Regions from separate parts of the Ottowia beijingensis genome, predicted to be linked through region 1. Evidence: predicted binding sites of a transcription regulator. Region 1 holds the regulator's gene; each other region holds the start of a gene.
What was found. The regulator HrcA, encoded in region 1, represses chaperone genes, less so after heat shock. The targets are predictions, from matches to a motif close to TTAGCACTCNNNNNNNNNGAGTGCTAA.

Region 2: groES (co-chaperone GroES) is a predicted target of HrcA. The motif match lies at 5,167-5,193, and genes of this name have one in related genera.
Region 3: rpoH (RNA polymerase sigma factor RpoH) is a predicted target of HrcA. The motif match lies at 3,967-3,993, and genes of this name have one in related genera.

The regions. Positions count from the first base shown of each region.
Region 1 is NZ_JBHUEP010000009.1:75,497-83,038, reverse strand. It holds gene ACFSCU_RS14395 (methylated-DNA--[protein]-cysteine S-methyltransferase) at 1-112, shown strand, start outside; gene ACFSCU_RS14390 (DMT family transporter) at 193-1,074, shown strand; gene ACFSCU_RS14385 (riboflavin synthase) at 1,071-1,712, opposite strand; tRNA gene ACFSCU_RS14380 (tRNA-Arg) at 1,759-1,835, opposite strand; tRNA gene ACFSCU_RS14375 (tRNA-Ile) at 1,866-1,942, opposite strand; gene hrcA (heat-inducible transcriptional repressor HrcA) at 1,958-2,977, opposite strand; gene ACFSCU_RS14365 (NAD kinase) at 3,004-3,900, shown strand; gene recN (DNA repair protein RecN) at 4,063-5,769, shown strand; gene rapZ (RNase adapter RapZ) at 5,766-6,635, shown strand; gene mutY (A/G-specific adenine glycosylase) at 6,893-7,542, opposite strand, start outside.
Region 2 is NZ_JBHUEP010000006.1:232,562-240,103, reverse strand. It holds gene ACFSCU_RS08295 (LAGLIDADG family homing endonuclease) at 1-2,996, opposite strand, end outside; gene ACFSCU_RS08290 (hypothetical protein) at 3,367-3,717, shown strand; gene miaB (tRNA (N6-isopentenyl adenosine(37)-C2)-methylthiotransferase MiaB) at 3,809-5,143, shown strand; gene groES (co-chaperone GroES) at 5,292-5,582, shown strand; gene groL (chaperonin GroEL) at 5,684-7,327, shown strand; gene pgi (glucose-6-phosphate isomerase) at 7,419-7,542, opposite strand, start outside.
Region 3 is NZ_JBHUEP010000006.1:296,393-303,934, reverse strand. It holds gene ACFSCU_RS08615 (amidohydrolase family protein) at 1-862, opposite strand, end outside; gene ligK (4-carboxy-4-hydroxy-2-oxoadipate aldolase/oxaloacetate decarboxylase) at 1,013-1,696, opposite strand; gene ACFSCU_RS08605 (amidohydrolase family protein) at 1,700-2,746, opposite strand; gene ACFSCU_RS08600 (LysR substrate-binding domain-containing protein) at 2,884-3,804, shown strand; gene rpoH (RNA polymerase sigma factor RpoH) at 4,026-4,964, shown strand; gene ACFSCU_RS08590 (7TM diverse intracellular signaling domain-containing protein) at 5,076-6,830, shown strand; gene ACFSCU_RS08585 (Bug family tripartite tricarboxylate transporter substrate binding protein) at 6,913-7,542, shown strand, end outside.

The sequences.
Region 1 (7,542 bases):
CCTGGCGCGCAAGGCGGCGCTGCTGCGGCTGGAGGGCTGGACCATCGACACGCCCGCAAGCGGCGGCGCGCCAGCCGCCACCCTGCGCCCGCAGCCGCCCGGCCGCGCCTGAGACATGGTTGCGCCCGCCGCATCCATCCCGCACGCATCCAGCAACCTGCCGCGCCGCCCGCGGCCCCATACTTCGCGCCCATGTCTGCCGCCGTCGCCGTCGAATTCATCCTGCTGGCCGCCATCTGGGGCGCGTCGTTCCTGTTCATGCGGCTGGGCACGCTGGAGTTCGGCCCGCTGCCGACGGCCGGCGTGCGCGTGGCCATCGCGGCACTGGCGCTGCTGCCGGTGATGTTGGCGCGTGGCCTGTGGCCGCAGCTGCGCCAGCACTGGAAGCCGGTGCTGTTCTGCGGCGTCATCAATTCGGCCATTCCATTCGCGCTGTTCAGCTTCGCGCTGCTGTCGATCAGCACCGGCCTGTCGTCCATCCTGAACGCCACGGTGCCGCTGTTCGGCGCGCTGGTGGCCTGGGCCTGGCTGGGCGACCGGCCAGGCGCCTCGCGCACGCTGGGGCTGGTCATCGGCTTCATCGGCGTGGCGCTGCTCACCTGGGGCAAGGCCAGCTTCACGCCCAATGCATCGGGCTTCAGCCCGGCCTGGGGCGTGGCCGCGTGCCTGCTGGCCACCATCAGCTATGCCGTGTCGGCCAGCTACACGCGCCGCTACCTGACGGGCCTGAACCCACTGATGTCGGCCACCGGCAGCCAGATCGGCGCGGCGCTGGGGCTGGCGATTCCATCGCTGCTGCTGTGGCCGTCGCAGCCACCCAGCGCCACAGCCTGGGGCGCGCTGCTCGCGTTGGGCGTGCTGTGCACCGCGGTGGCCTACGTGCTGTACTTCCGCCTGATCGACCGGCTGGGCCCGGCGCGGGCCATCACGGTCACCTTCACCATTCCGGTGTTCGCGGTGTTCTATGGCGTGGCGCTGCTGGGCGAAACCGTGACGCCGTGGATGCTGTTCTGCGGCGCCATCGTGCTGTGCGGCACGGCACTGGCCACGGGCGTCGTCAAGCTGCGAATTTAGGAGCTGCCGGCGCCCGCCACGCCTGCGCTGGAGAGCATTCTCTCCACATAACGGGCGATCAGGTCGATCTCCAGATTGACCGCAGCGCCCACCGCCAGCGCATGCAGCGCGGTGTTCTGCACCGTGTGCGGAATCAGGTTGATGCTGAACTCGCAGCCCTCGGCCGTGTCGCTCACCCGGTTCACCGTCAGGCTCACGCCGTTGACCGTGATCGAGCCCTTGTACGCCAGGTATTTCGCCAGCTCGCGCGGCGCCAGCACGCGCAGCTCCCAGCTCTCGCCCACGGGGGCAAAGTGCGTGACCTGGCCGATGCCGTCCACATGGCCCGAGACTATGTGCCCACCCAGGCGGTCGTGCGCGCGCAGGGCTTTTTCGAGGTTGATGGGCCCGGGCTGGTCGAGCCCCGCCGTGCGCGCCAGCGATTCGGCCGAGATGTCGATGGCGAAGCGCCCGGTCGCGGCGTCGATCTGCGTGGCCGTCATGCAGGCGCCGTTGAGCGCGATACTGTCGCCCAGGCCCACGTCATCCAGATAGCCGGCGGGCGTCTCGATCAGCAACTGCTTGCCATGCGCGCCGCTGTCGCCCAATGCCCGCACTTCAACGATGCGGCCAACCGCGGTGATGATGCCCGTGAACATGAAAAAACCCCGCAAATCAAGGACTTGCGGGGTTTCTCAAAGAAAGTGGCGCGGCTGGCAGGATTCGAACCCACGACCCCTTGGTTCGTAGCCAAGTACTCTATCCAACTGAGCTACAGCCGCGCGAAGCCCGCAATTCTAACACAAGAAATTTGGTAGGCCGTGCAGGACTTGAACCTGCGACCAAGGGATTATGAGTCCCCTGCTCTGACCAACTGAGCTAACGGCCCGCCAAGCGCGTGATTCTAGGCGTTGCCACCCGGCTTGCCCTGGCTGAGCGCGTTGCTGACCAGCCGCGACGTGATGTCGACGATCTGGATCATGCGGTCGTAAGGCATGCGCGTGGGGCCGATCACGCCGAGCGTGCCGACCACCTGGCCATCCACCTCGTACGGCGCGCTGACGACCGACAGGTCTTCCACCGGCACGGTCTGGCTTTCGCCGCCGATGAAAATGCGCACGCCCTCGGCCTCGCTCGATACGTCGAGCAGCCGCATCAGTTGCGCCTTCTGCTCGAACAGGTCGAACGCGCGGCGCAGCTGGTTCATGTCGCTGGAGAAATCGGTCACCGCCAACAGATTGCGCTCGCCCGAGATCACCACCTCGTCCTGCGCCTGGCTCATGACCTCGGAGCCGACCTGCACCGCCGCCTGCATCAGCTTGGCGATCTCGCCGCGCAGGCGGTCCACCTCGTGGTGCAGGCGCGCGCGCACCTGCTCGATGGCCATGCCGGAGAAGTTGGCGTTGAGGTAGTTCGACGCCTCCTGCAGTTCCGACGCCGTGTAGTCGGTGTCGGTGAACAGCACGCGGTTCTGCACGTCGCCGTCGGGCGCCACGATGATCAGCAGCAGGCGCCGCTCGGACAGGCGCAGGAACTCGATGTGCTTGAACACCGACGAGCGGCGCGGCGCCATCACCACGCCGACGAAGTGCGACAGGTTGGACAGCAGCTGCGCCGCGTTGGCGATCACCTTTTGCGGCTGGTCGGGCGTCAGTGCCGGCGCGTCCATCTCGCCCTGCTGCGCCGTCAGCATGGTGTCGACGAACAGGCGGTAACCGCGCGCCGTGGGCACGCGCCCGGCCGAGGTGTGCGGGCTGGCGATCAGGCCGATCTCCTCCAGGTCCGACATCACGTTGCGGATGGTGGCGGGCGACAGATCGAGCCCCGAGGCGCGCGACAGCGTGCGCGAACCGACGGGCTGGCCGTCGGCGATGTAGCGCTCGATCAGGGTCTTGAGCAGCAGGCGTGCACGGTCGTCGAGCATTCAAATCATTATGATGTAATTTGTTCATGAGCCTTCAGTTTCACCGTGTCGCACTGGTCGGGAAGTACCAGGATTCGGCCTCTTCCGCCGTGCCGGACTCGACCCGAGAAATCATTGCCGAGATCGCCGGCTTTCTGACGGCCCAGGGTTGCCAGGTGGTGCTGGCCGAGCGCACCGCGCACAGCACCGGGCTCGACCAGTACCCCGCCCTCGACGTGGCCACCATCGGCAACGAATGCGACCTGGCGGTGGTGGTGGGTGGCGACGGCACCATGCTCGGCATCGGCCGGCAGCTGGCGCGTTACGGCACGCCCCTGATCGGCATCAACCAGGGGCGGCTGGGCTTCATCACCGACATTCCGCTGGAGGGCTACCACGAAACGCTGTCGGCCATGCTGGGCGGCGCGTTCGAGGAAGACCACCGCAGCCTGATGCATGGCAAGGTGATGCGCGAGGGCGAGTGCGTGTTCGAGGCCTTCGCCATGAACGACGTGGTAGTGAACCGCGGCGCCGTGGCCAGCATGGTGGAACTGCGCGTCGAGGTCAACGGCCACTTCGTGGCCAACCACCGGGCCGACGGCATCATCGTGGCCACGCCCACCGGCTCCACGGCCTATGCGCTGTCGGCCGGCGGGCCGCTGCTGCACCCGCTGGTGCCGGCCTGGGCGCTGGTGCCGATCGCGCCGCACACCTTGTCGAACCGGCCGATCGTGGTGGCGGATCCGGTGGAGATCGCCATCGAGATCGTCTCCGGCAAGGACGCCAGCGCCAGCTTCGACATGCAGTCGCTGGCCTCGCTGCACCATGGCGACCGCATCGTGGTGCGGCGCTCCGAGTTCCGCGTGCGCTTTCTGCACCCCACGGGCTGGAGCTACTTCGACACGCTGCGCAAGAAATTGCACTGGAACGAGGGCGGGGTATGACGTCCCCCCTGAGTCGCCTGCGGCGCCTTCCCCTCAGGGGGACGACGCCAGTGGCCGGGCCAAGCCCGCTCCACGGCGCCCCCGCGTGGCCTGCTCCGCGGCCGCTGGATTCGGGGTGCCTGATGCACACCGGGCGACGCGACGACGCGGGAGATCATTGACATGGGTTTGCGCCACCTGACCCTGCGCGACTTCGTCATCGTCCCGGCGCTCGATCTGGCGCTGGGTCGCGGCTTCACGGCCCTGACCGGCGAGACGGGCGCCGGCAAGTCGATCCTGATCGACGCGCTGCAGCTGGTGCTGGGCGGGCGCGGCGATGCGCTGTGGGTGCGCGAAGGCCAGCCGCGCTGCGAGATCGGCGCCGAGTTCGACCTGCCCGAGACGGCACGCCCCTGGCTGGCTGAGCATGGCTTCGACACCGAATCCGGCGCCCTGCTGCTGCGCCGCACCATCGACAGTGCCGGCCGCAGCCGCGCCTGGATCAACGGCTCCAGCGCCACGCTGGCGCAGTTGCGCGAGTTGGGCGAGTGGCTGGTCGACATTCACGGCCAGCACGCCTGGCAAAGCCTGACGCGCCCCGCCGCCGTGCGCGAGCTGCTGGATGCCTATGCCGGCACCGATGCGCGCCCGATGACCGCCGCCTGGCAAGCCTGGCGCCAGGCCGACGCCACGCTGCAAGCCGCCCGCGCAGCCCAGAACAGCCTGGCGCAGGAGCGCGAGCGCCTGCTGTGGCAGATCGGCGAACTCGACAAGCTGGCCCCGGCCAATGGCGAGTGGGACGAGCTGAACCAGCGCCACGCCCGCCTGTCGCATGCGCAGGCGCTGATCGACGCCGCGCAGACGGCCAGCGCCGCGCTGGAAGGCGACGATGGCGAAGGCGGCGCCCTGCCCGCGCTGGCGCAGGCACAGAACGCGCTGGACGAGCAGCGCGGCATCGAACCCGAATTCGCCGCCCTGGTCGAGGTGCTGGAAGCCTGCGTGGCCCAGGCGCGCGATGCCGCCCACAGCCTGCACGGCTATCTGCGGCGCGCCGACCCCGACCCCGAGCAACTGGCCAAGCTGGACGAGCGCATGGGCCAATGGGTAGGCCTGGCGCGGCGCTTTCGCCGCCCGCCGGAAGAGCTGCACGCGGTGCTGGCGCAATGGCGCGCCGAGCTGGCGCAGCTGGAAGCGGCGGGCGACCTGGCACAGCTGGAGGCCGACGCTCAGGCCGCGCGTCAGGCGTATCTGCAGGCCGCGCAAGCCGTGTCGAAGCAGCGCCAGCAGGCCGCGCCGCGCCTGTCGCAGGCGGTGACCGCCGCGATGCAGGAGTTGGGCATGCAGGGCGGCCACTTCGAAGCGGCGATTGAGCGCCTGTCCGAGCCGGCGCAGCACGGCCTGGAGAACGTGCAGTTTTTGGTGGCAGCGCACACCGGATCAGCGCCACGCGCTATTGAACGTGTAGCATCCGGCGGTGAACTGTCACGCTTGGCGCTGGCCATCGCGGTGACCACCAGCGAACTGGGCAGCGTCGGAACGCTGGTGTTCGACGAGGTCGATTCGGGCGTGGGCGGCGCCGTGGCCGCCACCGTAGGCCAGCTGCTGCAGCGCTTGGGGCGCGACCGGCAGGTGCTGTGCGTCACCCATCTGCCGCAGGTGGCGGCGTGTGCCGACGAGCACCTGCTGGTCAGCAAGCAGGCTGGCGAAGGGGCCGCGCCCACCAGCACGGTGGCGCCCATCCAGGGCGAGCCGCGCACGCGCGAGATCGCCCGCATGCTGGGCGGCGAGCGCATTTCCGACACCACGCTGGCGCATGCGCAGGAGATGCTGAACGCGCCCGCGGCGGCGCCCGCAACGCCGCCGCGCGGCACGCGGAAGGCGCGCGCATGAGCATCGAACTGGTGGTCATCAGCGGCATGTCCGGATCGGGCAAGTCGGTGGCGCTGCGCGCGCTGGAGGACGTGGGCTACTACTGCGTCGACAACCTGCCGCCCGAACTGCTGGAGCCCTTCATCGCGCTGCAGCAGCGCCTGGGCACGCGCCGGGTGGGCATTGCCATGGACGTGCGCAGCGGCGATTCGCTGCCGCAGCTGCCGCTGTTGCTGCATGGCCTGAGCGACAGGGGCATCGCGCTGCGCCAGATCTTTCTGGACGCCGACGACGAAACCCTGGTGCGGCGCTTTTCCGAAACGCGGCGGCGCCACCCACTGTCGATGCCCGACGACCTGCAGGGCCGGCAGGCGCTGCCGCAGGCGATCGAGAAAGAGCGCCGCCTGCTGGCCGACCTGCGCGAGCGCTCGCACGTCATCGACACCAGCCACCGGCGGCCGTCGCAGCTGCTGGCGGTGGTCAAGCAGCTCATCGCCGCGCCCACGGCGCACCTGACGCTGGTGTTCGAATCCTTCGCCTTCAAGCGCGGCATTGCGCTGGATGCGGATTACGTGTTCGACGTGCGCATGCTGCCCAACCCGCACTACGACACCGAGCTGCGCCCCATGACCGGGCGCGACCAGCCGGTCGCCGACTTCCTGGCGCAGCAGCCCGAGGTGCAGCTGATGCGCCAGCAGATCGCCGACTTCCTGCGCACCTGGCTGCCGGCGCTGGCGCGCGACCACCGCAGCTACGTCACGGTGGCCATCGGCTGCACGGGCGGGCAGCACCGCTCGGTGTACCTGGTGGAGCAGCTGGTGCAACAGTTCAGCGCCGAGTGGCTGACGCTGGCACGCCACCGCGAGCTGGACGGCATTCAAAAATAATAGCTGCTTGCGATTGATTTGAAACGATTTCAGGCTTTTTTATATCTGAAATCGTTTACTGACAGGCGCAAGCAGCTATCTTTATTGATCAACCACAACGCTCGGACAGCGTTGCATGCGCGGGTTGCCCGCGATCAAGCCTTGGTGGCGACGAGTCGCCTCATCGCGGGCAAGCCCGCTCCCACACAGCGGATGCAGGCCGCGCGTCATTCGAGACTTCTTGATCATCACGCTTTATCGACAGCCTACCTGGCCGCTCAAGCCTGCGCCTGCAGAAACCTGCGGATCGGCGCCGGCAGGCCCAGCGCTGGCCATTCATGGGGCGTGAACCAGCGGCCGTCGTCGCCCAGCGCGGTGCCCGGCAACCGGGCGCTGACGATGTGGATGTCCAGGTCGCGGTGCGTCAGCACATGCCGGAACGGCGCGTGCTCGATCGCCTCCGCGCGCGCGGCCGGCGGCAGGCTGTCCGTCAAGGCCTCGCGCCCTTCGTGCAGCGGCAGGCAGAACAGGCGCGCCCAGATGCCCTTGTCGGGCCGCTGCTGCAGCCACACCCGGCCTTGCTCGTCCTGCGCGTGCAGCAGCCACAGCGTGATCTGCCCGCGCGCCACGCGCCGCGTCTTGACCGGGTAGCGCGCGGGTGCGCCCTGGCCCGCCGCCACGCAGTCACCGACCAGCGGGCACACCGTGCAGGCCGGTCGCCGCAGCGTGCAGATGCCGGCGCCCAGGTCCATCAGTCCCTGCGTGTAGGCGGGCATGCTGCGGGCCAGGTCGTGCTCGGGCAGCAGGCTTTCGGCCCGCGCCCACAGCGCGCGCTCGTGGCGGGCTTCGCTCAGGTCGTCGTCGATGCCGAAGGCGCGCGTCAGCACGCGCTTGACGTTGCCGTCCAGGATGGCGGCGCGCTCGCCGA
Region 2 (7,542 bases), on a different contig from region 1:
ATGGGGGCACCCGCCGGCGGCTGCGGTGCCGGCTCTTCCTTCTTGGCCGGCGTGGTTTCCAGCACGGCACCCAGGATGCTGTTGGGGCGGTAGGTGGCCAGGCCCTTCAGGCCGGCTTCCCAGGCCTGGCGATACAGGTTCTTGAAATCCTCGTAGGGGTAGTCTTCGGGGATGTTGACCGTCTTGCTGATGCTGGTGTCCACGTAGGGCTGCACGGCCTGCATCATGGCCACGTGCTCCTGCGCGGTCATCTCCAGCGCGTTGACGAAATACTCGGGCAGCGACGCCGCGTTGTCCGGCGTCACCTGGCTGTCGATCAGCGAGCGGTACAGACGGAAGGCGTGGTCTTCCACCGTGTAGGCGCTCTTGCTGCCGTCGGCCTCGCGCTTGTTGCGCTGGTAGCCCCAGCTGAACGCCGGCTCGATGCCATTGCTGGCGTTGTCGGCAAAGGCCAGGCTGACGGTGCCCGTGGGCGCGATCGACAGCAGGTGGCTGTTACGGATGCCGTGCTGGCGGATGTCGGCCTGGATGTCGGCTGGCAGGCGGCTGGCGAAGGTGCCCTTGGCCAGGTAACCGTCGGCCTTGAACTTCGGGAAGGCGCCCTTTTCCTTGGCCAGTTCCACCGAGGCGCGGTAGGCGGCGTCGCGCATGCGGCGCGCGATCTGCGTTGCCATGTCGCGGCCCTCGGCGCGGTCGTAGCGCAGCTTGAGCATGGTCAGCGCGTTGCCCAGGCCGGTGAAGCCGACGCCGATGCGGCGCTTGGCCGCGCTTTCAGCGCGCTGCTGCTCCAGCGGCCAGAAGGTGACGTCGAGCACGTTGTCGAGCGCGCGCACCTGGGTGGCGACGACCTGCTCGAAGGCGTCGAAATCGAACGTTGCATCCCCGCCGGCACCGAACGGGTGGCGCACGAAGTTGGTCAGGATGATGGGCCCCAGATCGCAGCAGCCGTAGGGCGGCAGCGGCTGCTCGCCGCAGTTGTGGACGTACAGACCATTGGCATCGAAAGCATGGACTTCGGCCACGGTCACGTCGTATACGTCTTCGTAGCCATCGGGTGTCAGCCCTTCGACAGTGGCGACGAACCGTTCACGATTCAGCCGGCGCTGGTATCCGCGCAGCGCGCGCTCAAGGGCATCGGCTTTCGCCTCGTCGGAAAAGCCGACGCGCTCAGCAAACTCCGCCAGGTTGTCACCGCTGATGACCAGCTCATGCTGCGCCGCCACGACGTAGAGCCCCTGGCTGCCTTGCCCGTTGGGAAGCATGCGGGTGCCACTCGGGCGACGCTGGTCATGGAGCTTGCTGGCGATGCCCATGCGCAGCAGCATCCGTTGAACCGCTTGCAAATTGGCCAGGTCGCTCTGCGCCAGACGCACGCTGACGCCCTTGCTCTGCGTGCCCTGCACCGAACCGTCGCTGTCGAACAGGCCACGCAGCAATCCGGCATGAAACGCGCTGCTGGTGCACTCCAGCGCCGGCGTCAGCCCTTTCGCGCCCGGCGCCATGCCGTAGCGCACTGCCAAATCGCGCAGGGGCGCCGATGCCATGCGCACTTCGCCACGGTCGGCCAACGGGCGCTGCCATCCGGCGAAGTCCACCCGGTGCGGCAAGGTCTGGGCAGCGGCCAGGGCAGCAACCATCACGCCCGTGGGCGTCGGTGACGAGGCGCCATTGGCGACGGACTTAAAGCGTTCGTCCCATACGGACAGAACCGCCCTGTCAGCCTTCAGAACGCCGTCGCCGACCAGCAGGCCCAGCAGGTAACCTTCGGCCTCTGTGCCTTCGCCGTCCCAGCCATCCATCGTTCGATGGTTGTGGAGCGCCACTTCGTCACCAGGCTGAAGATCCTGCGCCTGCACCCACTCGGTGCGCATGATGTAGCGCGTGCGCGTGGCTACGCGGCGAACCTTGTGGTCGCAGGTCAGGCGCATGGCATGGCCTTCGACCGTGCGCAGTTCCAGCACAGGCCTGTGACCCGTGCGGAAGAAGCCTCGGCTCAGCACCGGATAGGCGGCCCCGTCCACGACGGCCTCGAAGGTTTTGCCAATCAGTTGCGCGACCTGGGCCGGCCCTTCCGATGTCATCACCCAGGTGTCGGCCGTCACGCAAGGGTTGGTGGCTTCGATCTTCTCGGTGTAGTTGAGGTTGTTGTCGCGGCCGATCTGGTCGAGGAACAGGATGCCCGGCTCGGCGAAGTCGTAGGTCGACTTCATGATGGTGTCCCACAGCTCGCGCGCGGGCAGCTTGCGGTACACCCACTGGCCGTCGGCGCGCTGGTAGGCGCCCTTGTCCATCACCTTGGGGCCGGGCATGGCCTTGTGCACCAGTTCCCAGTCGCTGCCGTCGGCCACGGCCTGCATGAAGGCATCGCTGACGCCGACCGAGACGTTGAAGTTGTTCCAGCGCCCCGGCGTGCGCTTGGCGGTGATGAACTCCAGCACGTCCGGGTGGTCGATGCGCAGCACGCCCATCTGCGCGCCGCGGCGTGCGCCGGCGCTTTCCACCGTGGAGCAGCTCTGGTCGAACACGTTCATGTAGCTGCACGGCCCGCTGGCCATGCTGGCGGTGCCTTTCACATACGCGCCCTTGGGGCGGATGCGGCTGAAGTCGTAGCCCACGCCGCCGCCGCGGCGCATGGTCTCGGCGGCCTCGCGCAGCGCCTCGTAGATGCCCGGATAGCCCTCGTCGTCGTGGCCCTGGATGGCGTCGCCCACCGGCTGCACGAAACAGTTGATCAGCGTGGCCTGGATGTCGGTGCCCGCCGCGCTCATGATGCGGCCGGCGCCGATGGCGCCGGCATACAGGTTGGCGAGGAACTTGCGCTCCCACTCGGCGCGCAGCTCGGGCTTCTCGACGCTGGCCAGCGCGCGCGCCACGCGGCCGTAGAGCTGGTCCAGGCTGGTTTCGCCGGGCTTGAAGTACTTCTCGGCCAGCACGTCGCGGCTGATGGGCTGCACGTCCAGCTGGTGCTCGGTGGCGGGCAGGGAATCGCGTTTCATGTTGTCTCTCCGGGGTCGATACACGGCCTGCCGGCGCGTGATCGTGCACCGGGCAGCCAAGCCCCTCATTCTTGCACCTGGCGACTTCGGCATGCGGGATGTTGGTGTGATAGCTGCCTGCGGCTGCTATCGAACCAGAAGCGTGCAGCGCTTTAAACATGGGTTCCCGATGCACTTTTGAACCCCCATGAAACGACATGTACGCGCTCCGCTGCCCACCGTCCGCACGCTGGGGCCTTGACTTCGCCGCGGCGTCAGGCCTCGTAGAATCGCCCCTTCGCCCACCGTTTTCACCAGCCTCTGGACAGACACCATGAACCGCTGCACAAAACCCCTCATTGCTTCTTTATTCATAGCTGTCAGCGCCCTGATGACGGTCGCTTTGGCCGTCTTTCCTTCAGAAGCGCAAGCCCAGCGCCTGTTCCCGCAGAAGGTGCAGCGCGGCAAGATCACTTTCGTCAATACACGCGAGGTGATGCTGAACGACCGCCCCGAGCGCCTGGCGCCCGGCGTGGTGGTGCGCAACGAGCGCAACACCATCGCCCTCACCGGCAGCCTGCGCGGCAACTCGTACACCGTCAATTACCTGCGCGACCCGATGGGCCTGGTGCGCGAGGTCTGGATCCTGTCGCCCGCCGAGGCCGAGCGCCCGGTGCGCCCCGCCTACCGCGGTCAGCCGGCTGTGCCCGCCGAAGCGGACCCGACCGTCTACGCCAACTGACGGCCCGCGCCGCGCGGCGGTCACTCGCCGCCACGGCCACGCCCTGCCGGCGCCGGCCGGCATCCCTTTTCCGTATTTCCAGGAGACGTCCATGTCTCGCAAAGTCTTCATCAAAACCTTCGGCTGCCAGATGAACGAGTACGACTCGGACAAGATGGCCGACGTGCTGGGCGCTGCCCAGGGCTACGAGCCCACCGACAACGTCGACGAGGCCGACCTGATCCTGTTCAACACCTGTTCGGTGCGCGAGAAGGCGCAGGAGAAGGTGTTCAGCGACCTGGGCCGCGTGAAGCACCTCAAGCAGAAAGGCGTGCTGATCGGCGTCGGCGGCTGCGTGGCCAGCCAGGAGGGTGAAGCCATCATCGCCCGCGCGCCCTACGTCGACGTGGTGTTCGGCCCGCAGACCCTGCACCGCCTGCCCGAGCTGCTGTCGCAACGCGCGCAGCAGCAGCAACCGCAGGTGGACATCCGCTTTCCCGAGATCGAGAAGTTCGACCACCTGCCCCCGGCGCGCGTGGAGGGCGCCAGCGCCTTCGTCTCGATCATGGAAGGTTGCTCCAAATACTGTAGCTACTGCGTGGTGCCGTACACGCGCGGCGAAGAGTTCAGCCGCCCGTTCGACGACGTGCTGACCGAAGTCGCCGGCCTGGCCGACCAGGGCGTGAAGGAGGTGACGCTGCTGGGCCAGAACGTGAACGCCTACCGCGGCAAGATGGGCGACACGGACGAGATTGCTGACTTCGCCCTGCTGATCGAGTACGTGGCCGAGATCCCCGGCATCGAGCGCATCCGCTACACCACCAGCCACCCGAACGAATTCACGCAGCGGCTGATCGACGTCTACGCCAGGGTGCCGCAGCTGGTCAGCCACCTGCACCTGCCGGTGCAGCACGGCTCAGACCGCATCCTGATGGCGATGAAGCGCGGCTACACCGCCATGGAATACAAGAGCATCATCCGCAAGCTGCGCGCGGTGCGGCCCGATTTGAGCCTGTCGAGCGACTTCATCGTCGGCTTTCCGGGCGAGACCGAGGACGACTTCGGCAAGATGATGAAGCTGATCGACGACGTGGGTTACGACGCCAGCTTCAGCTTCATCTTCAGCCCCCGCCCCGGCACGCCGGCCGCCAACCTGCACGACGACACGCCGCACGCGGTGAAGCTGAAGCGCCTGCAGCACCTGCAGGCCACCATCGAGCAGAACGTGCGCGCCATCGGCGCCAGCCGCGTGGGCACGGTGCAGCGCATCCTGGTCGAAGGGCCGTCGCGCAAGAACCCGGCCGAGCTGATGGGCCGCACCTTCTGCAACCGCATCGTCAACTTCGACGGCGGCCCGCACCGCGCGCGCTTGGTGGGCCAGATGATCGACGTGACCATCACCGAGGCGCTGCCGCATTCGCTGCGGGGGCGGGTGCTGACCGCTTGAAATCGCTCAAAACGCCTTTATCATTAGCACTCGCTGGGGTTGAGTGCTAACAGCACCTGCTCCATCGCCTTCCGGTTGCTCGACGATCCCTGCGGATGTCTGGTGAGCAGCCAAAAAACCGTTGCATACCTTGAACTTAGGAGAACCCATGAAACTGCGCCCTCTCGCCGATCGCGTGATCGTCAAGCGCCTGGAGAACGAAACCAAGACCGCCTCCGGCATCGTGATTCCCGACAACGCCGCCGAAAAGCCCGACCAGGGTGAAGTGCTGGCCGTCGGCCCCGGCAAGAAGAACGACAAGGGCGAAGTCTCCGCCATGAACGTGAAGGTGGGCGACCGCGTGCTGTTCGGCAAGTACAGCGGCCAGACCGTCAAGGTCGATGGCGACGAACTGCTGGTGATGAAGGAAGACGACCTGTTCGCCGTGGTCGAGCAGTAAGTTCTCGCCAGTTTCCCGCATACTCTTATTTTTATAGCTTCTCGCGCTTGCTACACCTGCGCTAGAGCCATTTTTCATTCATATTTTCAGGAGCCACCCAAATGGCAGCAAAAGACGTTGTTTTCGGTTCTGACGCCCGTCACCGCATGGTCGAGGGCGTGAACATCCTGGCCAACGCGGTCAAGACCACCCTGGGCCCCAAGGGCCGCAACGTGGTGCTGGAGCGCAGCTTCGGCGCCCCCACGGTGACCAAGGACGGCGTGTCGGTCGCCAAGGAAATCGAGCTGAAGGACAAGCTGCAGAACATGGGCGCGCAGATGGTCAAGGAAGTCGCTTCCAAGACCAGCGACAACGCCGGTGACGGCACCACCACCGCCACCGTGCTGGCCCAGGCCATCGTGCGCGAAGGCATGAAGTACGTGGCCGCCGGCATGAACCCGATGGATCTGAAGCGCGGCATCGACAAGGCCGTGGCGCAGCTGGTCGAGCAGCTGAAGAAGGCCAGCAAGGCCACCACCACCAGCAAGGAAATCGCCCAGGTCGGCTCCATCTCCGCCAACTCCGATGAGTCGATCGGCAAGATCATTGCCGACGCCATGGACAAGGTGGGCAAGGAAGGCGTGATCACCGTCGAAGACGGCAAGAGCCTGGACAACGAGCTGGACGTGGTCGAAGGCATGCAGTTCGACCGCGGCTACCTGTCGCCCTACTTCATCAACAACCCCGAGAAGCAGGCCGCGCTGCTGGACAACCCCTACGTGCTGCTGTTCGACAAGAAGATCAGCAACATCCGCGAACTGCTGCCCACGCTGGAAGCCGTGGCCAAGGCTGGCCGTCCGCTGCTGATCATTGCCGAAGAGGTCGAGGGCGAAGCCCTGGCCACGCTGGTGGTCAACACCATCCGCGGCATCCTGAAAGTGGTGGCCGTCAAGGCGCCGGGCTTCGGCGACCGCCGCAAGGCCATGCTGGAAGACATCGCCATCCTGACCGGCGGCAAGGTGATCGCTGAAGAAGTGGGCCTGAGCCTGGAGAAAGTCACCCTGGCCGACCTGGGCCAGGCCAAGACCATCGAAGTGGGCAAGGAAAACACCACCATCATCGACGGCGCCGGCAAGGCCGAGGACATCGAGGCGCGCGTCAAGCAGATCCGCGTACAGATCGAGGAAGCCACCAGCGACTACGACCGCGAGAAGCTGCAGGAGCGCGTGGCCAAGCTGGCCGGCGGCGTGGCCGTCATCAAGGTCGGTGCCGCGACTGAAGTGGAAATGAAGGAGAAGAAGGCCCGCGTGGAAGACGCCCTGCACGCCACGCGCGCTGCGGTGGAAGAAGGCATCGTGGCCGGCGGTGGCGTGGCGCTGCTGCGCGCGCGCCAGGCCGTGGGCGACATCAAGGGCGACAACCACGACCAGGACGCCGGCATCAAGATCGTGCTGCGTGCCGTCGAGCAGCCCCTGCGCGAGATCGTCATCAACGCCGGCGACGAAGCCAGCGTGGTGGTGAACAAGGTGCTGGAAGGCAAGGGCAACTTCGGCTTCAACGCCGCCAACGGCGAGTACGGCGACATGATCGAGATGGGCATTCTGGACCCGACCAAGGTCACGCGCACCGCGCTGCAGAACGCCGCTTCCGTCGCCAGCCTGATGCTGACGACCGAAGTGATGGTCGCCGAGGCACCGAAGGACGACGCCCCGGCCGGCATGCCCGCGGGCATGGGCGGCATGGGTGGCATGGACGGGATGATGTAATCCCGCGCTGCTGGTCAGCCGACCGCTGAAGCAAAAGAGCCGCTGGAGACAGCGGCTCTTTTTTTGTCCGCGCCGACAAAGCGCGCGACGCTCATCGCAACTGCTTGAGCAGACCGGCTGTGGAGACATCCAGGGCCGTCACGTCACCCGAGTGCAAGGCGGCCTCGATCTCGCCCGCATGCTGTTTGCCCAGCTCCACCCCCCACTGGTCGAAG
Region 3 (7,542 bases), on a different contig from region 1:
GCGCGATGTGGGGGATGAAATCGACCAGCAGCCCATCGTCGGGCATGTGGTCCTTCAGGTTGGGGTGCGGCCAGTCGGTGCCCCACAGCACGCGGTCGGGGAAGGTTTCGACGATGCGGCGCGCGAAGGGCACGACGTCGCGGTAGGCGGCCTGCTCGCCATCCAACGCCTTGGGGCCGCTGACCGACAGGCGCTCGGGGCAGCTCACCTTGCTCCACACGTTGGGGTGCTCGCGCATGAACCTCACGAACAGCTCGAACTCGGGGCCATCCACCGGCTGGGTCACGTCGGGGCGGCCCATGTGGTCGACCACCACCGTGGTCGGCAGGCTGGTGAAGAAGTCCCAGAGCTCGGGCAGATCGACCGCCTCGAAGTAGATGACCACGTGCCAGCCCAGTTTGGCGATGCGGCCGGCGATTTCCATCAGTTCGTCGCGCGGGGTGAAGTCGACCAGGCGCTTGACGAAGTTGAAGCGCACGCCGCGCACGCCGGCATCGTGCAGGCGCTGCAGCTCTTCGTCGCTGATGTCGCGCCGCACGGTGGCCACGCCGCGCGCCTTGCCGTTGCTGGCGATGCAGGCATCGACCATGGCGCGGTTGTCGGCGCCGTGGCAGGTGGCCTGCACGATGACGTTGCGCGCGAAGCCCAGGTGGTCGCGCAGCGCGAACAGCTGCGCCTTGCTGGCATCACAGGGCGTGTACTTGCGCTCGGGCGCGTAGGGAAATTCGGCGCCGGGGCCGAACACGTGGCAGTGCGCGTCGACGCTGCCAGGCGGCAGCGCAAAGCGCGGCTTGCTCGGGCCTTCGTACCAGTCGAGCCAGCCCTTGGTTTTCTCGAAATCGCCGGTGGTGGGTTTGGTCATGGTGGGCTTGGAAATCCTGAATACCGGACGCAGAGGATTCGCAGAGAACGCAAGAAAGAAAACCTTTTATTTTGGTTGTTTCTTTTGCGTCCTCTGCGCAATCTCTGCGTCCTCTGCGTCCGGCTGTTTGGCTGTTTGGCTGTTCTAGCGTCAGTCGATGTAGCGCAGCCCCGCCTTGGCCAGCGGCTCGCGCATCTTGTACATGTCGACGCCGAGCACGCCGCTGGCGAGCTGCTCGCGCTTGGCGCCTTCGTTGGCTTCGCGTGCGGCGGCGGCTTCCAGCGTCTTGGCCGCCATGGCGCGCGGCACGCAGACCACGCCGTCGTCGTCCGCCACGATCACGTCACCCGGGTTGACCACCATGCCGGCGCACACCACGGGGATGTTGACGCTGCCCAGCGTGGCCTTGATCGTGCCCTTGGACGAGATCGCCTTGCTCCAGACCGGGAAGCTCATTTCCTTCAGCGTCTTCACGTCGCGCACGCCGGCGTCGATGACCAGCGCCCGCGCGCCACGCGCCTGGAAACTGGTAGCCAGCAGGTCGCCGAAGTAGCCGTCGGTGCACTCTGCGGTGATGGCGGCGACCACGATGTCGCCCGGCTGAATCTGCTCGGCCACCACGTGCATCATCCAGTTGTCGCCGGGGTGCAGCAGCACGGTGACGGCCGTGCCGCTGACCTGCGCGCCGGGGTAGATGGGCCGCATGTAGGGCTTGAGCAAGCCGACGCGGCCCATGGCCTCGTGCACGGTGGCGCTGCCGTATTGGGCCAGCGCGTCGGCCGTGGCCGCATCGGTGCGAGTGATATGGCGGTAGACGACGCCGAGTTCGTACATGGCTTATTTCCCCTTCTTCTTGAGTGCTGCGTCGAGCCGCGGAAACACGCGCCGCGCGTTGCCTTCGTAGACCTTGTAGCGCTGCTCATCCGTCAGATTGTCGGTGGCCTGCACGTAGCGCTTGGTGTCGTCGTAGTAGTGGCCGGTCTCGGGGTCGATGCCGCGCACGGCGCCGATCATCTCGCTGGCGAACAGGATGTTGTCGACGGGGATCACCTTGGTCAGCAGGTCGATGCCCGGCTGGTGGTACACGCAGGTGTCGAAGAAGATGTTGTTCAGCAGATGGTCCTGCAGCAGCGGCTTCTTCATCTCCTGCGCCAGGCCGCGAAAGCGCCCCCAGTGGTAGGGCACCGCGCCGCCGCCGTGCGGGATGATGAACTTCAGGCTGGGGAAATCCTTGAACAGATCACCCTGCAGGCACTGCATGAAGGCCGTGGTGTCGGCGTTCAGGTAATGCGCGCCGGTGGTGTGGAAGCACGCATTGCACGAGGTGCTGACGTGCACCATGGCCGGGATGTCGTACTCGACCATCTTCTCGTAGATGGGGTACCAGTGGCGGTCGGTCAGCGGCGGGCTGGTCCAGTGGCCGCCGGAGGGGTCCGGGTTCAGGTTGATGCCGACGAAGCCGTAGTCCTTGACGCACTTTTCCAGTTCGGGGATGCAGGTGGCCGGATCGACACCCGGCGACTGCGGCAGCATGGCGGCGCCGATGAAGTGGTCGGGGAACAGCTGGCTGACGCGGTAGCACAGCTCGTTGCAGATCGCCGCCCAGGTGCTGCTCACGGCGAAGTCGCCGATGTGGTGCGCCATGAAGCTGGCGCGCGGGCTGAAGATGGTCAGATCGCTGCCGCGCTCCTTCATCAGCTTGAGCTGGTTGGTCTCGATCGACTCGCGCAGTTCGTCGTCGGAAATCTTCAGATCGCTGACCTTGGGCTTGGCTGCGGGGTCGGCGATGCCGGCAATCTGCTGGTTGCGCCAGTGCTCCAGCGCCTTGGGGGCGGTGGTGTAGTGGCCGTGGCAGTCGATGATGAGCGGATTGGCTTGGCTCATGGGCTCCTCGGATGCTTCTGGTGGGGGATGAGCCATTGTGCGATGCCGACCTTCCCAGCGCTACCGGTAGGCGGCACTATCAGATATGCCAATAGGGCATCGCTGATTTAAAGTTATGCTCAAATTTAAATATCGCCATGGACCTGCGCCAACTTGAATACTTCGTGCGCGTGGCCGAACTGGGCGGCTTCACCCGCGCCGCGATTGCGCTGGGCGTGGCCCAGCCGGCCCTGAGCCGCCAGGTGCGCCTGCTGGAGGTGGAACTGCGCCAGACCCTGCTGGCGCGCAACGGCCGCGGCGCCGTCCCCACCGAGGCCGGCCAGGTGCTGCTGGAGCATGCGCGCGGCATCCTGCACCAGGTAGACCGTGCGCGTGAGGAACTGGCCCGCCTGCGCGGCGGCCTGGCGGGGCGCGTCACGCTGGGGCTGCCGCCGTCCGTGGCACGTGCGCTGGCCGTGCCGCTGCTGCAGGGCTTTCGTCAGCAACTGCCGGATGCGCGCCTGTCGATCACCGAGGCGCTGTCAACCGGCATGCAGGAGCAGGTGGCCAGCGGCCGCCTCGACATCGCCGTGCTCTACAACGCGCAGCCCGTGCCGGGCCTCGAAATCGCCCCGCTGGCCAGCGACGCGCTGCTGCTGGTGCGCCGCGCCGAAGAAGCGGGGCACGCCGCCCCAGACGCGGAGATGACGCTGCCCGAAGTCGCCCGCCTGCCGCTGGTCATCCCCACCCGGCCCAACGCCATCCGCATGCACATCGAAGCGGAAATGGCGCGGGCGGGTTGCCGCCCCGAGGTGGCGCTGGAGATCGACGGCGTGGCCGCCATCCTGGACCTGGTGCAGGATGGCGCCGGCTGCGCCATCCTGTCGCGCCACGCCCTGGCCGGCGCCGCGCAAGCTGCCGCCTTCCAGGCCTGCCCCATCGTCACCGCCACCGGGGCACGGCTGCGCATCCCGCTCTACACCGCCGTCAGCAGCCTGCGCCCCACCACCGGCACGCAGCAGGCCGTGCTGGCTTTGGTGCGCGCCCTGGCCCATGAACGCCTGGACGCGCCATGTTGATATTGTTTTTATAGCTACTCGCGCTTTCCTGGTGGGCGCAAAAGCCATTTTTCATTCATTTTTTCCTGCCAGAAACCGCACCCGACACAGGGCATCGCCTTCAGCCTACGTCCAGAGCACCGGCCGTGCCGCAGAATGCAGGCAAGGGATTGAACTTTGCCCTTAGCACTCAATCGAAGAGAGTGCTAGAATACCTGAGCAACATGAAAGGACATTCGACGATGACCCATTCGGCAACCACTTCAGCAAACGCCGTGGCGCTGGCCAACCCGTGGGCTGTTGTACCGCCGCTGGGCAATCTGGACGCCTACATCACGGCCGTCAACCGCCTGCCCATGCTGACGCAGGAGGAAGAGCAGCGCTTTGCGCGCGAGTTGCGCGACAGCGGCGACATCGAGGCGGCCGGCAAGCTGGTGCTATCGCACCTGCGGCTGGTGGTCAGCACTTCGCGCCAGTACCTGGGCTACGGCCTGCCGCACGCCGACCTGATCCAGGAAGGCAACGTGGGCCTGATGAAAGCCGTCAAGCGCTTCGACCCCGACCAGGGCGTGCGCCTGGTGAGCTACGCGCTGCACTGGATCAAGGCCGAGATCCACGAATACATCCTGAAGAACTGGCGCCTGGTCAAGGTGGCCACCACCAAGGCGCAGCGCAAGCTGTTCTTCAACCTGCGCTCGATGAAGCAGGGCTTCAAGGTCGAGGACGCGGCCGATGACATCACGCACCGCGACGCGCTGACCGACGCGCAGATCGACGTGGTGGCGCGCGAACTGAACGTGAAGCCGGAAGAAGTGCGCGAGATGGAAACGCGCCTGTCCGGCGGCGACATCCTGCTGGATCCGGCGCCCTCGGACGACGGCGAGCAAGCCTTCGGCCCCATCGCCTACCTGTCGGACGCCGGCCACGAGCCGACGGCGATGATCGAATCGGCCCAGCGCGACGTGCTGGCCACCGAGGGCATTGCCACGGCGCTGAAGAGCCTGGACGAGCGCAGCCGCCGCATCGTGACCGAGCGCTGGCTGAACGTGAACGACGACGGCTCGGGCGGCATGACGCTGCACGAGCTGGCCGCCGAGTACGGCGTGAGCGCCGAGCGCATCCGCCAGATCGAGGTGGCGGCCATGAAGAAGATGCGCACGGCGCTGGCCGAATACGCCTGACGCCCCACGCGGCGGGCAAGCGCAGAAAAACTTCACGGAACCCGGGCTTGCCCGGGTTTTTCTTGCCCGTTTGTAAGCCAGGCATGTAACGAACTGGCTTAAAAGTTCGGCGTGCCTGCCGTCGTTGCCTTGCTTCACTGGTTTCTTCGCCTGCCGGGCCGTGCGCGCCATGGCCTGGCGCTGGTGTTGCTGGCGCTGGGCAGCGCCGCGCTAGCCGGCCCGCCACCGGCGGTGATCGAGCTCGATGCCCGGGTGCGGCCGGTGGTGCCGCTGCCAGGGCATGCGCAGTTCTGGATCGACAGCGGCGGCCAGCTCGACATCGACGCCGTGGCGCGCCAGGGTGACGCGCTGGACTGGCGCCCCGTGCTGGACGAGGCGCGCTACCCGCTGGACGGGCAGGTGCTGTGGTTCCGCTTTCGCGCGCACCAGCAGTCGGCGCCCCAGCGCTGGTTCATCGAGCTGATGGATTCCGGCATCGACCGCGCCGTGCTGTACCAGCGCAGCGGCGACGGCGCCTGGCACCGGCAGGAAGCCGGCGACGCCGTGCCCGTGCCGCACTGGCCGGTGCCGGGGCGCCTGCCCACCTTTTCGCTCACCACCAAGACCGAGACGCCGGTGGATTACTGGTTGCGCGTCGAGCACGCGCGCGTGGCCTACTCGGCGCCCATCCGCCTCATCAGCGGCACGCCGCTGGCCGTGTCGCGCGATCAGGAGCAGTTCCTGCTCGGGGGCTACTTCGGCCTGCTGGCCATGGTGCTGATGATGGCGCTGGCGCTGTCCATCGCCTGGCGCGACCGTCTGATGATCGGCTACGCGGCCTACGTGGCCTCGGTCGGCATCACCCAGCTGGCCCAGCTGGGCACCGGCGCGCAGTACGTGTGGCCGTACTGGGACTGGTGGAACCGCCTGTCCACCTTCGTCGCGCCATCGCTGTCGGCAGTCGTCGGCCTGCTGTTCATCCGCATGCTGACCGAGCCGGCGCGCAGCTCGGTCTGGCTGGACCGCGCGGTGCTGGCCGTGGCCGCGCTCACCACCACGCTGGTGCTGGTCGACATCGCCGTGCCGCTGGGCGCCACCTACCGGCTGATCGGCGACGTGTTGCTGCTGCTGCTGGCACTGGTCGCCGTGTGCATGGCGCTGGCGTGGCGGCGCAGCCCCGACCGGCACCTGCGCCTGGCCATCCTCGGTTTCATGCCCATGCTGCTGCTGGCGCTGTTTCCGCTGGCGCGCACGCTGGGGCTCATCGCCACCAGCGGGCTGACGCGCTACGGCCTGGCCATCGGCGCGGCGCTGGAGATGCCGATCCTGCTATACGCCATCGCCACCGGCGTGGCCAGCCGGCGCGAAGCGCGCGTGCGCGCCGCGGCCTCGGCCACCACCGACGCGCTCACCGGCCTGGCCAACCTGCGGGTGCTGACGCCGCGCCTGGACGGCGCCCTGGCGCGCGCCGACAAGCAGGGCAGCAGCTTTGCCGTGCTGGTGGTGCACGTGGCCAACTGGAAGGACATTGCCGCCGCGCACGGCCTGCAGGCCGCCGAGCGCGCGCTGGTACTCACGGCCTCGCGCCTGCGCCGCATCGCCGGCGAGGTGGACCTGGCCGCGCGCGTGAGCGAGGCCGACTTCGCCGTGCTGCTGGAAGCACCCACCACGCGGCACGACGCCATCGCGCGAGCGCTCCGCATCGTCGACGAGGGCGCGCGCGACTCCGCGCTGCTGGCCAAGGGCGACGCGCTCGACCTGCGCGTGAGCGTGGCCATGCTGCCGAGAAAGCCGCTCAACGGCGCTGCCGTGCTGCGCTGGATGCTGGGCGCCGCGCGCGCCGGCCGCATGGGGCCGGCCGAAGACCGGGTGCGCGTGCTGGGCTGAGGCGCGCCCGGCGCCGGCTAACATCGCGTTTTTCAGCGGCCGCCACCGCGGGCCGCGCCCCTCGCCCATTCACGACACCACCATGCCCATTGCCCCGCTCTCCCGCCGCGCGCTGATCGCCGGCGCCGCCCTGCTCGCTGCCATCGGCGCCGCCACGCCGGCCTTCGCACAGGCCGCGGCCTGGCCTGCCAAGCCGCTGCGCATCATCGTCGGCTTTCCGGCCGGCTCGTCGCCCGACCTGACGGCGCGCGCGCTGGCCGACCCGCTGGAGAAGGCGCTGGGCCAGCCCGTCATCGTCGACAACCGCGCCGGTGCCGGCGGCAACATCGGCGCCGACGCGGTGGCCAAGGCCACCGACGGCCACACCATCGGCCTGATGATCAACGGCAACATGACCATCGCCCGGCTGCTGAACCCCGCCGTGCGCTACGACCCGCTGAAGGACCTGGCGCCGGTCAGCCTGGTCGGCGTGGCGCCGCTGGTGCTCACCGCCCCGGCCAGCGCCGCGGGCGGTGATGCGCGGGCCTTCTTCGACGCCGCGCGCGCCGCCGGCGACAAGTGGAGCTACGGCTCGCCCGGCGTGGGCACGGTGGGCCACATCGGCATGGAGCTGCTGAAAAGCCGCGCTGGCATCGCGCCGGTGCACGTGCCCTACCCCGGCTACCCGCAGGTGTTCAACGCCATGGTGGGGGGCGACCTGCAGCTGTCGATG